Regions from separate parts of the Escherichia sp. MAL-1 genome, predicted to be linked through region 1. Evidence: predicted binding sites of a transcription regulator. Region 1 holds the regulator's gene; each other region holds the start of a gene.
The links. Region 1 encodes CRP, which controls carbon source genes, mostly activating them, when cyclic AMP is high. Its sites were predicted from a motif close to ATGTGANNNNNNTCACAT; they were not measured.

Region 1 (4,268 bases):
CTGCATCTCCGGCGCATCCATGATATTGGCATCGCCAGAACTACCCGGTTCGTCATACTCCAGTCGCTGCTGACAACGCTGAATGGCGATTTCACAAGACTGTAAATACTCTTGTGCCAGTTCAGGTGGCAATGCCCGGTGTTCCCGCGCCAGCGTGGTCATGGCATTAATATGCTCAACAATAAACTGGCTGTGCGTTACCCACAGTTTCATATCTGCCAGATAATGGCTGTTAAACGCCGGTTCCTGCATCGCCTGATTCAATGAGTTATACAGAGTGTTATGTGCCTGATTTACCCGCATTCGCTGCCAGGCCAGTGGCGTAGGTTGCGGATCCTCGCTAAGAATCAAGCGAATCGCTTCCTGATAGGCTTCTAAAGCATCATGGGCGTTTTTACGCAATAACCCGCTCTGCCACTGCGGCCACAGCCAGACAGTACCGCCGAAAGCAATTAAACAACCAATAATGGTATCGATAAGACGCGGAAGGATGTATTGCTCGCCGTTCAACCACAATAGTTGCAGGGTATACACTGCGGTAATAGTAAAACCGACCGTCGCCCAGCCGTAGTTTTTGCGCAATATCAGGTAGCTGGCGAGGGTGGTAATCAGCATCAACGTCAGGGTGTAACCTTCGGGAATTTTAAAGTGCAGCGCCACGCCCGCAATGATTAACCCGACCACGGTTCCCACGGAGCGATTCACAATCCTCAGACGGGTTGCGCCATAGCCATTTTGTGTCACCAGCAATACCGTCATCAGGATCCAGTACGACTTCGGCAGATGCAGCGCGGTGCCCATCAGGCTGGCAACGCTTAACATCACACTGAGTCGTCCGGCATTGCGTAGCGCCGGAGACTTTAGTGACAGATAACTTTTCAGCGCCGGAAGTAATGGCATTCGCCGCTGTTTATCGGCCAGTAAGTCACGGGCATAGAGCGGTTTTTGGGTGCGCAGCACGCGGGCGATGCGGCTGAAATGCCAGTAGCAGAATTGCCCAACCGGATTATCCGGATGCTGGCGGGCGATTTTTTCCAGTGCGCCAATTTGCTTTTCCATCGTAAAACGCGTTGGCAGGCGATGGTAAAGAATGTCATCAGCCAGCACGCGCAGGCGAGCGGCGACGGTTTGCGCATTCCAGCGGATAACTTCTTCCGCATGGCTACGCTCGACCAGTTTTTGCACCTCTTCCGGCTGATGCAAACTGACCGAAATATGTTCCTGCAAATCCAGCGCCTCCTGGAAAATACGCAGCATCCGCTTGTAATCGGTATTGTTTTGCGCGGAAAGCATATGCATTTGCTGATAGCACTGGGTAATTAAATCGACCGCTTTTTGCTGGCGCACCAGCAGCGGCGGCAGCGCTTTTTCAGGGTCGGTGTGCTGGGTAAGCAGGCTGTATTTGGCTTCACAATAATCTGCCAGTTCACGGTACAGCAGACTTAGTGACTCGCGCAGCGGTTGTTCGCGCCAGATCCAGAACCAAAACCAGTTAAACAATCCGTACCAGAGAGTGCCCAACGCATAGATGAGCAATGGTTCCCAGACCGGCATGTATCCCGCCAGACTGAGGGTAAAAATGGCGGCGAGCAGCGATGCGGGAAGCAATTTTGCGTGCAATGGCCCCAGCTCAGCAGTGACGCCAAGTACCAGCGTTAATCCGGTCAGCAAAAAGGGCAGGGGGACATCTTTTGCCAGTAGTAGCTGTGTCAGCAAGCTACAGGTGGCAAACAGCGACGCACCAATGATTAAGCGTTTGAAAAAACGTTTATGAGGCGTATCAAGGCCCGCAATATTGCAACAGGCAGGAACGAGGGAGAAGAGCAGACCGAATCGTAATTCGCCAAGCATTAACCCAACGGCCACGGGCAAACATAGCACCAGCGTTTGTCGAAGTGCATAGTTGATATCGGGGTGATAAATCAGTCTGCGCCACATCGGGGGAAACAAAATGGCGCGCTACCAGGTAACGCGCCACTCCGACGGGATTAACGAGTGCCGTAAACGACGATGGTTTTACCGTGTGCGGAGATCAGGTTCTGATCTTCCAGCATCTTCAGAATGCGTCCCACGGTTTCACGAGAACAGCCGACAATCTGACCAATTTCCTGACGGGTAATTTTGATTTGCATACCGTCCGGGTGAGTCATAGCGTCTGGTTGTTTTGCCAGATTCAGCAGAGTCTGTGCAATGCGGCCCGTCACGTCGAGGAACGCCAGGTTGCCCACTTTCTCTGAAGTGACTTGCAGACGACGCGCCATCTGTGCAGACAAACGCATCAGAATGTCCGGGTTTACCTGAATCAATTGGCGAAATTTTTTGTACGAAATTTCAGCCACTTCACAGGCGGTTTTCGCACGTACCCATGCGCTACGTTCCTGGCCCTCTTCAAACAGGCCCAGTTCGCCAATAAAATCACCCTGATTCAGATAGGAGAGGATCATTTCTTTACCCTCTTCGTCTTTGATCAGCACTGCCACAGAGCCTTTAACGATGTAGTACAGCGTTTCCGCTTTTTCACCCTGGTGAATAAGCGTGCTCTTGGATGGGTACTTATGAATGTGGCAATGAGACAAGAACCATTCGAGAGTCGGGTCTGTTTGCGGTTTGCCAAGCACCATGCGCGGTTATCCTCTGTTATAAGCTTTCTCCAGAGCCAGATAACGCCGCTGTCTCTGGATTGCCGAAATATGCTTCCCGCTACCTGGGAAGGGGCTATCAACTGTACTGCACGGTAATGTGACGTCCTTTGCATACATGCAGTACATCAATGTATTACTGTAGCATCCTGACTGTTTTAGCATAGCTTTCGCTTTGTGTCTCCTGGTGTCTCGCTTCAGCATGACCCAGGTCGCCTTCCGTTGCGCGATTTGGTTAGTACGCGTACTCTGTCAGGAAAATTGACGCAGTGGAGTAGCAAAAATGCAAGCGCGAGTGAAGTGGGTCGAAGGGTTAACTTTTCTGGGCGAATCCGCCTCTGGTCATCAGATTTTAATGGACGGCAACTCAGGCGATAAAGCACCAAGTCCGATGGAAATGGTGTTGATGGCGGCGGGTGGTTGCAGTGCCATCGATGTGGTTTCGATCCTGCAAAAAGGGCGTCAGGATGTGGTCGATTGTGAAGTAAAATTGACCTCTGAACGCCGCGAAGAGGCACCACGCCTGTTTACGCACATTAATCTGCATTTTATCGTCACCGGTCGCGACCTGAAAGACGCAGCGGTTGCGCGTGCGGTTGATCTCTCTGCCGAGAAATATTGTTCAGTGGCGTTGATGCTGGAAAAAGCGGTGAATATTACTCACTCGTATGAAGTGGTTGCCGCGTGACTTAACTATCCCGTTGTGAAGCCGGATAGTATTTTATCCGGCGTAATAGCAGAGTTACTCGATTTTCTTTCCTTCCATCAATCGTTGCACCAGCGGCAGCATAATTAATTCCATTGCCAGACCCATTTTGCCGCCCGGTACCACTAACGTATTGATGTGGGAAATGAATGAGCCTTGCAACATCGCCAGCAGCCAGGGGAAATCGATCCCTTCCAGATTACGAAAATGGATCACCACAAAGCTTTCATCGAGCGACGGGATACCTTTTGCCGCGAACGGGTTTGAAGTGTCGACGGTGGGAACGCGCTGGAAGTTAAGATGGGTGCGGGAAAACTGCGGTGTGATGTAGTTGATATAGTCTTCCATTGAACGCACTACTGAGTCCATCACTGCTTCTCGTGAGTGCCCGCGCTCGCTGGTGTCGCGGATCAGTTTTTGAATCCACTCAAGGTTAACGATAGGCACCACGCCGACCAGTAAGTCCACATGCTGCGCAACGTTATGCTGTGGCGTGACTACGCCGCCGTGTAAACCTTCATAAAACAGTACATCAGTGGGTTCCGGTAAAGGTTGCCAGGGGGTGAATGTCCCCGGTACCTGATTCCACGGTACGGCTTCATCGTAGGTATGCAGATATTTGCGAGATTTCCCTTTGCCGCTCTGACCGTATTCAATGAAGGTTTGTTCCAGCAGGCCGAAGTCGTTAGCCTCGGGGCCGAAGTAGCTGATATGCCGCCCGGCGTCGCGCGCTTTGCGGATCGCCATGTCCATTTCCGGGCGGGTGTAACGGTGAAAACTGTCGCCTTCCACCTCAGCTGCATGCAGATTTAACTGCGCGAATATTTTACGAAACGCGAGGCTGGTGGTGGTGGTCCCCGCGCCGCTGGATCCTGTTACCGCAATGACCGGATGTTTGGCAGACATAGTAACTCCATGACTTA
Region 2 (4,268 bases), 540 kb from region 1:
AAGCTCCTGGGGATTCACTCTCTTGTCGCCTTCCTGCAACTCGAATTATTTAGAGTATGAAAAATTGCGTGCTCTAAAAGCGCGCTGAAACAAGGGCAGGTTTCCCTGCCCTGTGATTTTTTACTTCTTAGCGCGCTCTTCGAGCATCGCTACTGCAGGCAGTACTTTACCTTCCACGAATTCGAGGAATGCGCCGCCGCCAGTGGAGATGTAGGAGATTTTGTCAGCAATGCCGAACAGGTCGATTGCTGCCAGAGTGTCGCCGCCGCCAGCGATGGAGAACGCTTCGCTGTCTGCGATAGCGTTAGCCACGATTTCAGTACCTTTGCGGAAGTTCGGGAATTCGAACACGCCAACCGGACCGTTCCACAGAATGGTTTTCGCATTCTTCAGGATTTCAGCCAGTTCCTGAGCGGAAGCATCACCGATATCCAGGATCTGCTCGTCAGCTTTCACATCGTTAACAGATTTCAGGGTAGCCGGTGCAGTTTCAGAGAACTCGGTTGCTACGCGAACATCAGACGGAACCGGGATGTTGCAGGTGGTCAGCAGACGTTTAGCTTCGTCAACCAGGTCAGCTTCGTACAGGGATTTACCCACATCGTGGCCTTGTGCCGCGATAAAGGTGTTAGCGATACCACCACCAACAATCAGCTGGTCAGCGATTTTAGACAGGGAGTCCAGAACGGTCAGTTTGGTAGATACTTTAGAACCACCAACGATAGCCACCATCGGGCGAGCAGGTTCTTTCAGTGCTTTACCCAGCGCGTCCAGTTCAGCTGCCAGCAGCGGGCCTGCGCACGCAACGTCAGCGAATTTACCGATACCGTGAGTAGAAGCCTGCGCGCGGTGAGCAGTACCGAATGCGTCCATTACGAACACGTCACACAGTGCAGCGTATTTTTTGGACAGGGTTTCGTCGTCTTTCTTCTCGCCTTTGTTGAAGCGAACGTTTTCCAGAACAACCAGTTCACCTTCAGCAACGTCAACGCCGTCGAGGTAATCTTTAACCAGACGAACCGGGTTAGACAGTTTGTCTTTCAGGTAGTTAACAACCGGCAGCAGAGAGAATTCTTCGTTGTACTCGCCTTCGGTAGGACGACCCAGGTGGGAAGTTACCATCACTTTTGCGCCTTGTTTCAGGGCCAGTTCGATGGTCGGCAGAGAAGCACGGATACGCGCGTCGCTGGTTACTTTCCCGTCTTTTACTGGTACGTTCAGATCCGCACGGATAAATACACGTTTCCCAGCAAGATCCAGATCGGTCATCTTAATTACAGACATGGTGAATCCTCTCGTTGATTCTAAAAGTTTTGCAGACGCTGCTTGCGTCTTACCTGAAAGCAACAGTAGCCATAGCTAACGTCGTGTCGAGCATTCGGTTAGCAAAGCCCCATTCGTTATCGCACCAGACCAACGTTTTGATCAGGTGTGCGCCACTGACCCGGGTTTGGGTGCCATCGACAATGGCACTGTGCGGATCGTGGTTAAAATCTACAGAGACCAACGGCAATTCCGTATAGTCAACTATACCATGAAATGCACCTTGTGCTGCTTTTTGCAGCAACAGGTTGACTTCATTGGCTTTTACAGGTTTCTTCACCGTCACGCTTAAATCGATTGCCGTCACATTTATGGTTGGCACACGTACCGCAATCGCTTCAAAGCGATCGTTAAATTGCGGAAAAAATCGTGTGATACCGGCGGCCAGTTTAGTATCGACCGGAATGATCGACTGGCTGGCTGCCCGGGTGCGACGCAGGTCAGGATGGTATGCATCAATAACCTGTTGATCGTGCATGGCGGAGTGAATTGTGGTCACAGTGCCGGACTCAATACCGTACGCATCATCTAACAATTTGATGACGGGAATTATGCAATTCGTGGTACAGGAAGCGTTAGAAACGATGCGGTGTTCCGCACGAAGTTGATCCTGATTGACGCCGTAAACAACGGTCGCGTCGAGATCGTTACTGCCAGGATGTGAAAAGAGCACTTTTTTGGCCCCGGCGGCAATATGCGCTTCGCCATGCTCGCGGGAGCCATATACGCCGGTGCAGTCGAGGACTACATCAACGCCAAGTTCACGCCAGGGGAGCGATTGCAGTGAACGTTCATGCAATACGCGGATGGCGTCATCACCAACAAAAAGTTGATCGCGTTCCTGTCGTACTTCCCATGCAAAACGGCCATGGCTGGTGTCATATTTCAACAAATGCGCCATGCCCGCAGCATCCGCCAGTTCGTTGATTGCCACCACGGTAATTTCCGCCCGGCGTCCGGATTCATACAAAGCACGAACCACATTACGCCCGATGCGACCGAAGCCATTTATCGCTACGCGTACGGTCATAGATCTCCTGCAAGGTTTTCCCTGAGCAAATTTGCCAGACAGAGTAATCCAGCAAATCGTCCGGGGAAACCTTACCTGTCGCAAACTGCGACTGATTGGTTAATTGTCGAACATTTAATCGACTGAAACGCTTCAGCTAGGATAAGCGAAACGTGGAATAAAAGGAATGTTTGTCCAGCCGAAGAAGACATTTATCTGACTCACATCACACTTTTATCCCCTTTTGTGGGAAGCTTTATTCCAGGCTGGCGTAATAATAACCCTACAATAACTGGAATAAATTGTCAGCTTGTGAAGTGATACCGGCCTTCTTCAGTCATCTCTACTATCAGATTGGCCTGACGGCTATTCATCAGCACACGCTCGACATTGGGGCCATCGGTGCGGGCATAAAATGCTTCGGCTACTTGCCGCGTTAATCCTCCCGCAATTTTACGACTAATCAAGCGCTCCCGCAGAATTTGAGCAGGTGCATGAATAAAAATAGAAAAATCGCAGAAAGATGCCAACTCCAGCCACTTTTCATCATCCAGTAACAACCAGTTTCCTTCGACGATGACGAGTGGTGCGGTAACGTGCAACGCATCTTCAACAGGATCATGCTTTTGTCGATCGTACTGCGGCCACGTACAATCCCCTTCCACGACCTGGCGCAGATTTTCCGTCAGTTTCGCAACGTCAAATGTCTCTGGTGCGCCTTTGAAGGGGCGCAATTGATGCGCATCCAGCCAGCTATTGTAATGGTGAAAACCATCCATCGGGAGCGTCTGAATAGCGGGCAGTTCCGGGTCTTGTTGCGCGAGATATTCCCAGAAGGTGGTTAGGGTTGATTTACCCGTCCCCGGCGGAGCGCAAAGAAAAACCACCGTACGCCGCTGCGGATTTACCGTCTGTAAGGCCGCCAACATGTGCAGCAACGGTTTATGTACATTTTCAATCTCTTCGTTCTGGTACTGTGCCTGTATCTTCAGCCCATTCACCGTTAATTCAATTTTCACGGCGTTAATTCCTTTAAGGTGGTCGTTACTGCCAGCGTCAGCGCCGTTTTGACCATTCCGCTAAAACGCGCCTCTGACCAGACGGCGAAATCGGCGAACTTCATCGCTTTCAACGCGTCATAGAGCGTCGCATTGCAGGTTATGCTATTGACGTTGCTGATAAAATCCCAGGTCATGTCATCGGCAAATCCGGGCGTTTCATCCTGTTCGTTCAGGTAATGCCAGAACTGGGAAAAATGCGTGATATCGGCGTACAACCATTTATCCATTTTCCCCAACGCATAAATCAAACGCAGTGCAACATCAATATCGTCAAGCGGGCCGCTTTGGGCGAGTAACGGCTTCACTGCATATTCCACGATCTCTTCATCGTTATCGACAAACAGCGACGGCAGAAACTGGCGTATCCCCTGGAGCAAAATGGTATGCGCAGTTTTCATAAATGAAAATAAATTGTCCTGTGCATCCAGTTGCTCAAGCACATCATCTTCTGTCAGCGTCGCCATTGGTCTTCCGATAGATCACCATCAATGCAGGGAGTCTATTATATTACACGTTTGGTCCGCGCCGCCGATCAGTAATGTCTGCGTCCGCACCCCATTCGCCGTCTGTTGGATACCGTTCACCAGCTCACCGCCCGTCACGCCCGTAGCGCTAAAGAGGATATCGTTCCCCCTCACCAGTTCATCGAGCGAGTACACACGGTTAACGTCAACGCCCATTGCCTTGCAACGCTTGCGCTCCTGCTCTGCAATCTGCCGATTTTCCGTGTAATCCCCTTTAGCCTGGCAAAAGTCAATCAGCTCGGCCTGCATATCCCCGCCTAATGCTTTAACGGCACAGGCAGAAATCACGCCTTCTGGCGCACCGCCGATGGTGTACATCACATCGTAAGGATTATCCTGCCAGCAGGTCAG
Region 3 (4,268 bases), 2.4 Mb from region 1:
GGTCAAGCAACTGCACAGCTACGGTTACAAAGGCCTGACCAACGAAGCCCTGAACGTAACGCTGGTAGAAGCGGGAGAACGTATTTTGCCTGCGTTACCGCCACGTATCTCTGCTGCGGCCCACAACGAGCTAACGAAACTTGGCGTTCGCGTGCTGACGCAAACCATGGTCACCAGTGCTGATGAAGGCGGCCTGCACACTAAAGATGGCGAATATATTGAGGCGGATCTGATGGTATGGGCAGCCGGGATCAAAGCGCCAGACTTCCTGAAAGATATCGGTGGTCTTGAAACTAACCGTATCAACCAGCTGGTGGTGGAACCGACGCTGCAAACCACCCGCGATCCAGACATTTACGCTATTGGCGACTGCGCGTCATGCCCGCGTCCGGAAGGGGGCTTTGTTCCGCCGCGTGCTCAGGCTGCACACCAGATGGCGACCTGCGCAATGAACAATATTCTGGCGCAGATAAACGGTAAGCCGCTGAAAAATTATCAGTATAAAGATCATGGTTCACTGGTATCGCTGTCGAACTTCTCCACCGTTGGTAGCCTGATGGGTAACCTGACGCGCGGCTCAATGATGATTGAAGGACGAATTGCGCGCTTTGTATATATCTCGCTATACCGAATGCATCAGATTGCGCTGCATGGTTACTTTAAAACCGGATTAATGATGCTGGTGGGGAGTATTAACCGCGTTATCCGTCCGCGTTTGAAGTTGCATTAATCGACGTACACTGGCGGATGTGGCATAAACGCCTCATCCGCCCTGGACAAATGGTACGAGCGGTAGGCCTGATAAGACGCGTTAAGCGTCGCATCAGGCATTCCTTCAGACTCCTCCGAATCATTAAGTATTTCCAGCCATTCCCGCGCTTTTCATCTTCTGTCTGATAGCTGCTTTTCTCCTTCGCTTGCATGATTGGCATAACTGCAAAGAAGGAGGTGTTCCCGTGAATAAATCAATGTTGGCGGGTATCGGGATTGGTGTCGCAGCTGCGCTGGGCGTAGCGGCAGTGGCCAGTCTGAACGTGTTTGAACGTGGCCCGCAATACGCTCAGGTTGTTTCTGCAACCCCAATCAAGGAAACGGTTAAAACACCGCGTCAGGAGTGTCGCAACGTCACAGTGACCCATCGTCGACCGGTGCAGGATGAAAATCGCATTACCGGGTCGGTGCTCGGCGCTGTTGCTGGCGGCGTGATAGGGCATCAGTTTGGCGGTGGTCGCGGTAAAGATGTCGCCACTGTTGTGGGGGCGCTGGGTGGTGGATATGCCGGTAACCAGATCCAGGGCTCTCTCCAGGAAAGCGATACTTACACGACTACGCAACAGCGTTGTAAAACGGTGTATGACAAGTCAGAAAAAATGCTCGGTTATGATGTGACCTATAAGATTGGCGATCAGCAGGGCAAAATCCGCATGGACCGCGATCCGGGTACGCAGATCCCGCTAGATAGTAATGGGCAACTGATTTTGAATAACAAAGTATAACAAGGCTGTACTCTGCAATTTGGCCCCTCATTCGCTCAGGCTGAGGGGCTTTTTTTGCGACTTATTTCACCAGTTCGGGCCATAAACGCAAAGTCGTTCCGGCAATCTGCATTAGTTTTTCCAGCGATGCACCTTCGCGTGCGCTGATCGACATCCCCTGAATAATACAATTAAGGAATTCTGCCAGATGTGTCACGTCACAGTGGGTCGGGATTTCCCCGCGCGCTTGTCGTTGACATAAAAACTGCTGCAAAGTGCGCTCTTGCATCGCATGGCGTGATTTCAACGTATTGGCGATATCTCCTGAATCTGGGGAGAGGGTGGTGCAGTTGTTGATCATGAAGCAGCCTGCCGGGGTGTCTTTGCTGGTAAAGCAGTTGGCGATGGCAGCAAAATAGTCAGCCAGCGCAGACTCCACGCTTTTCTCTTCACAAAACAGCTGTGCTTCATGCTTAGCGGCAAAACGATCGATATAGCGGTCGAGAACGGCACGAAATAACCCCTCTTTGTTGGTAAATTCCGCGTATAGCGTGGGCGCTTTGGCTCCGGTCGCTTCGACGAGGTCCGCAAGAGAAGTCGCTTCATAACCGTGTTGCCAGAACAATTTCATGGCCTTATCAAGCGCGGCATCCCTGTCGAACACTTTTGGGCGGCCACGGCTTTTTTTTACACATTGTGTTGAGTCAGTTGCCATGATGCCGTTGTACCTGGTGACTGTGAATGAAAGGTTATTATAAAAATAATCACCTCCGTTCACCAGTCCAGATCCCATAAAAATAATTGCTTTCTATTTAACTGAAATTTAAAGATTTTTAAATTAATTAATGATTGTTATAAAAAATATCTTGTATGTGATCCAGATCACATCTATCATTTAGTTATCGATCGTTAAGTAATTGCTTGCGACGTCATTCATCTGCATAAGGCCACTATTATGAAAAACGTAAAAACCCTCATCGCTGCGGCGATTTTAAGCTCCATGTCATTTGCCAGCTTTGCGGCTGTCGAAGTTCAGTCAACGCCAGAAGGCCAACAAAAAGTCGGTACAATCAGTGCTAACGCGGGGACAAATCTGGGATCGCTGGAAGAGCAGCTGGCGCAAAAAGCGGATGAGATGGGCGCAAAATCTTTCCGTATTACTTCTGTAACCGGTCCGAATACCCTCCATGGAACAGCAGTAATTTATAAATAAGCATTAACCCTCATTAATGCCTGCTACTGCTGATTTTTTCCCCGCGACATGCCGTGTCGCGGGGATTTTTTTTATCCAGGATTTACAGAGTTTGTGGGCTCACTTGATGACGGCGGACATCCACCGGCATCCCGGAACGGACATCCATCACATGTTGCATCACTTCAGCGTCAGTTTGTGCTGCATCTTTAAATGATTGCATTGCGCTATTCAGCGTAATTGGCAGCAGCTGCGGATCGTCATCAATCTTCTCTGACAGCGGCTGATGTACTTCAACCAGACGCGCACCGTTTGGTTCGGCAGAGACTTTTATCGGAGTGTTGATGATATTCACTTTGGTGCCTGGGGTGACCTGGCTAAAGAGTGTTTTGATATCGTCATCCCGCAGACGAATACAGCCAGAACTTACCCGCATGCCAATGCCGAAATCGGCGTTCGTACCGTGAAGCAAATAAACGCCGCCATAGGCCGCCAGACGAATCGCATGATGGCCCATTGGGTTATCCGGTCCAGCCGGCACTACCGCAGGCAACTCAATTCCCTGTGCTTTATAACGGGCGCGGATGTTTGCCGTTGGCGTCCAGGTTGGGTTTGCACGTTTGTCTGAAACGGTGGTCACCATTGTCGGTGTCAGCGTGTCACCACCTAACTGACCAATACCTATTGGATACACGGTTACCGAATTTTTACCCGGCGGGTAGTAATAGAGACGCAGCTCCGCAATATTGATCACAATGCCTTCGCGCGGCGCATCTGGAAGTAGGGTTTGCAACGGGATCGTTAACACGCTACCCGCGCGCGGTACGTAAGGATCAACGCCAGGGTTAGCCTGTAACAGAGCGAGAAAGCCGACGTTATATTTTTTGGCGATGGCTTCCAGAGAACCACCGTCATTTTCCACCACATGAAATTTGTTTTCGCCAACCAGACGACTGCCCGCTGGCGGCAGCGGCCAGGTGTTGGCTTTTGCCGGTAGCGCCAGCGCCACGGCAGCGGCGAACGTAAAAAACGTTAGCCAGCGAGAAAAACGCGTTTTGATCATCACCAAAAATCCATAATAAATATAAGGTTATTGTAATAAACAGATAAGCCTGAATTATGGATGGTGACAGTGTCGGATAGTGCAGGGAAGTGCAAAGAATTTGTAAATGTTGCAGATGGGGGCGCAGAAACGCCCCCGATTTACCATTAAGCGATCGCGTTCTCTTCCAGTTCACGCATAAACTGGCGTACCCATTCGATACGCGTTTTCCGCTCACTCAAATCCTGAATAAATTTCAGGCGCGTCGGACCATCAAGGCGGTAATGCTGCGGCTGTTTTTGCAGCAAACCAATCAACCAGGCCGGATTAACGTGATTCTTCTCGGCAAATTCGATCACCCCGCCTTTCTCATTACCTTCCAGCTTCCTGATCCCCAGTTTCTGCGCTTGCTGGCGCAGACGGGCAACATCCAGCAGGGTACGCGCCGGATCCGGCAGCAGGCCGAAGCGATCGATAAGCTCGACTTTGATCTCTTCCAGTTCGTTTTCCGTTTTGGCGCTGGCAATACGTTTATAGAACGACAAACGCGTATTCACGT

Region 2: the regulator CRP is predicted to act here: its motif matches at 2,547-2,564, upstream of epd (erythrose-4-phosphate dehydrogenase).
Region 3: the regulator CRP is predicted to act here: its motif matches at 2,346-2,363, upstream of bhsA (multiple stress resistance protein BhsA).

What each region holds. Positions count from the first base shown of each region.
Region 1 covers NZ_CM129609.1:396,230-400,497, forward strand. The annotation lists gene ACU8XX_RS01830 (YccS/YhfK family putative transporter) at 1-1,938, opposite strand, end outside; gene crp (cAMP-activated global transcriptional regulator CRP) at 1,989-2,621, opposite strand; gene ACU8XX_RS01840 (OsmC family protein) at 2,923-3,327, shown strand; gene ACU8XX_RS01845 (phosphoribulokinase) at 3,382-4,251, opposite strand.
Region 2 covers NZ_CM129609.1:935,261-939,528, reverse strand. The annotation lists gene pgk (phosphoglycerate kinase) at 121-1,284, opposite strand; gene epd (erythrose-4-phosphate dehydrogenase) at 1,334-2,353, opposite strand; gene ACU8XX_RS04630 (nucleoside/nucleotide kinase family protein) at 2,638-3,351, opposite strand; gene fumE (fumarase E) at 3,348-3,857, opposite strand; gene glpX (class II fructose-bisphosphatase) at 3,879-4,268, opposite strand, start outside.
Region 3 covers NZ_CM129609.1:2,956,298-2,960,565, reverse strand. The annotation lists gene ndh (NADH-quinone dehydrogenase) at 1-730, shown strand, start outside; gene ACU8XX_RS14820 (glycine zipper 2TM domain-containing protein) at 957-1,496, shown strand; gene comR (TetR family copper-responsive transcriptional repressor ComR) at 1,558-2,190, opposite strand; gene bhsA (multiple stress resistance protein BhsA) at 2,431-2,688, shown strand; gene ldtC (L,D-transpeptidase LdtC) at 2,771-3,733, opposite strand; gene mfd (transcription-repair coupling factor) at 3,877-4,268, opposite strand, start outside.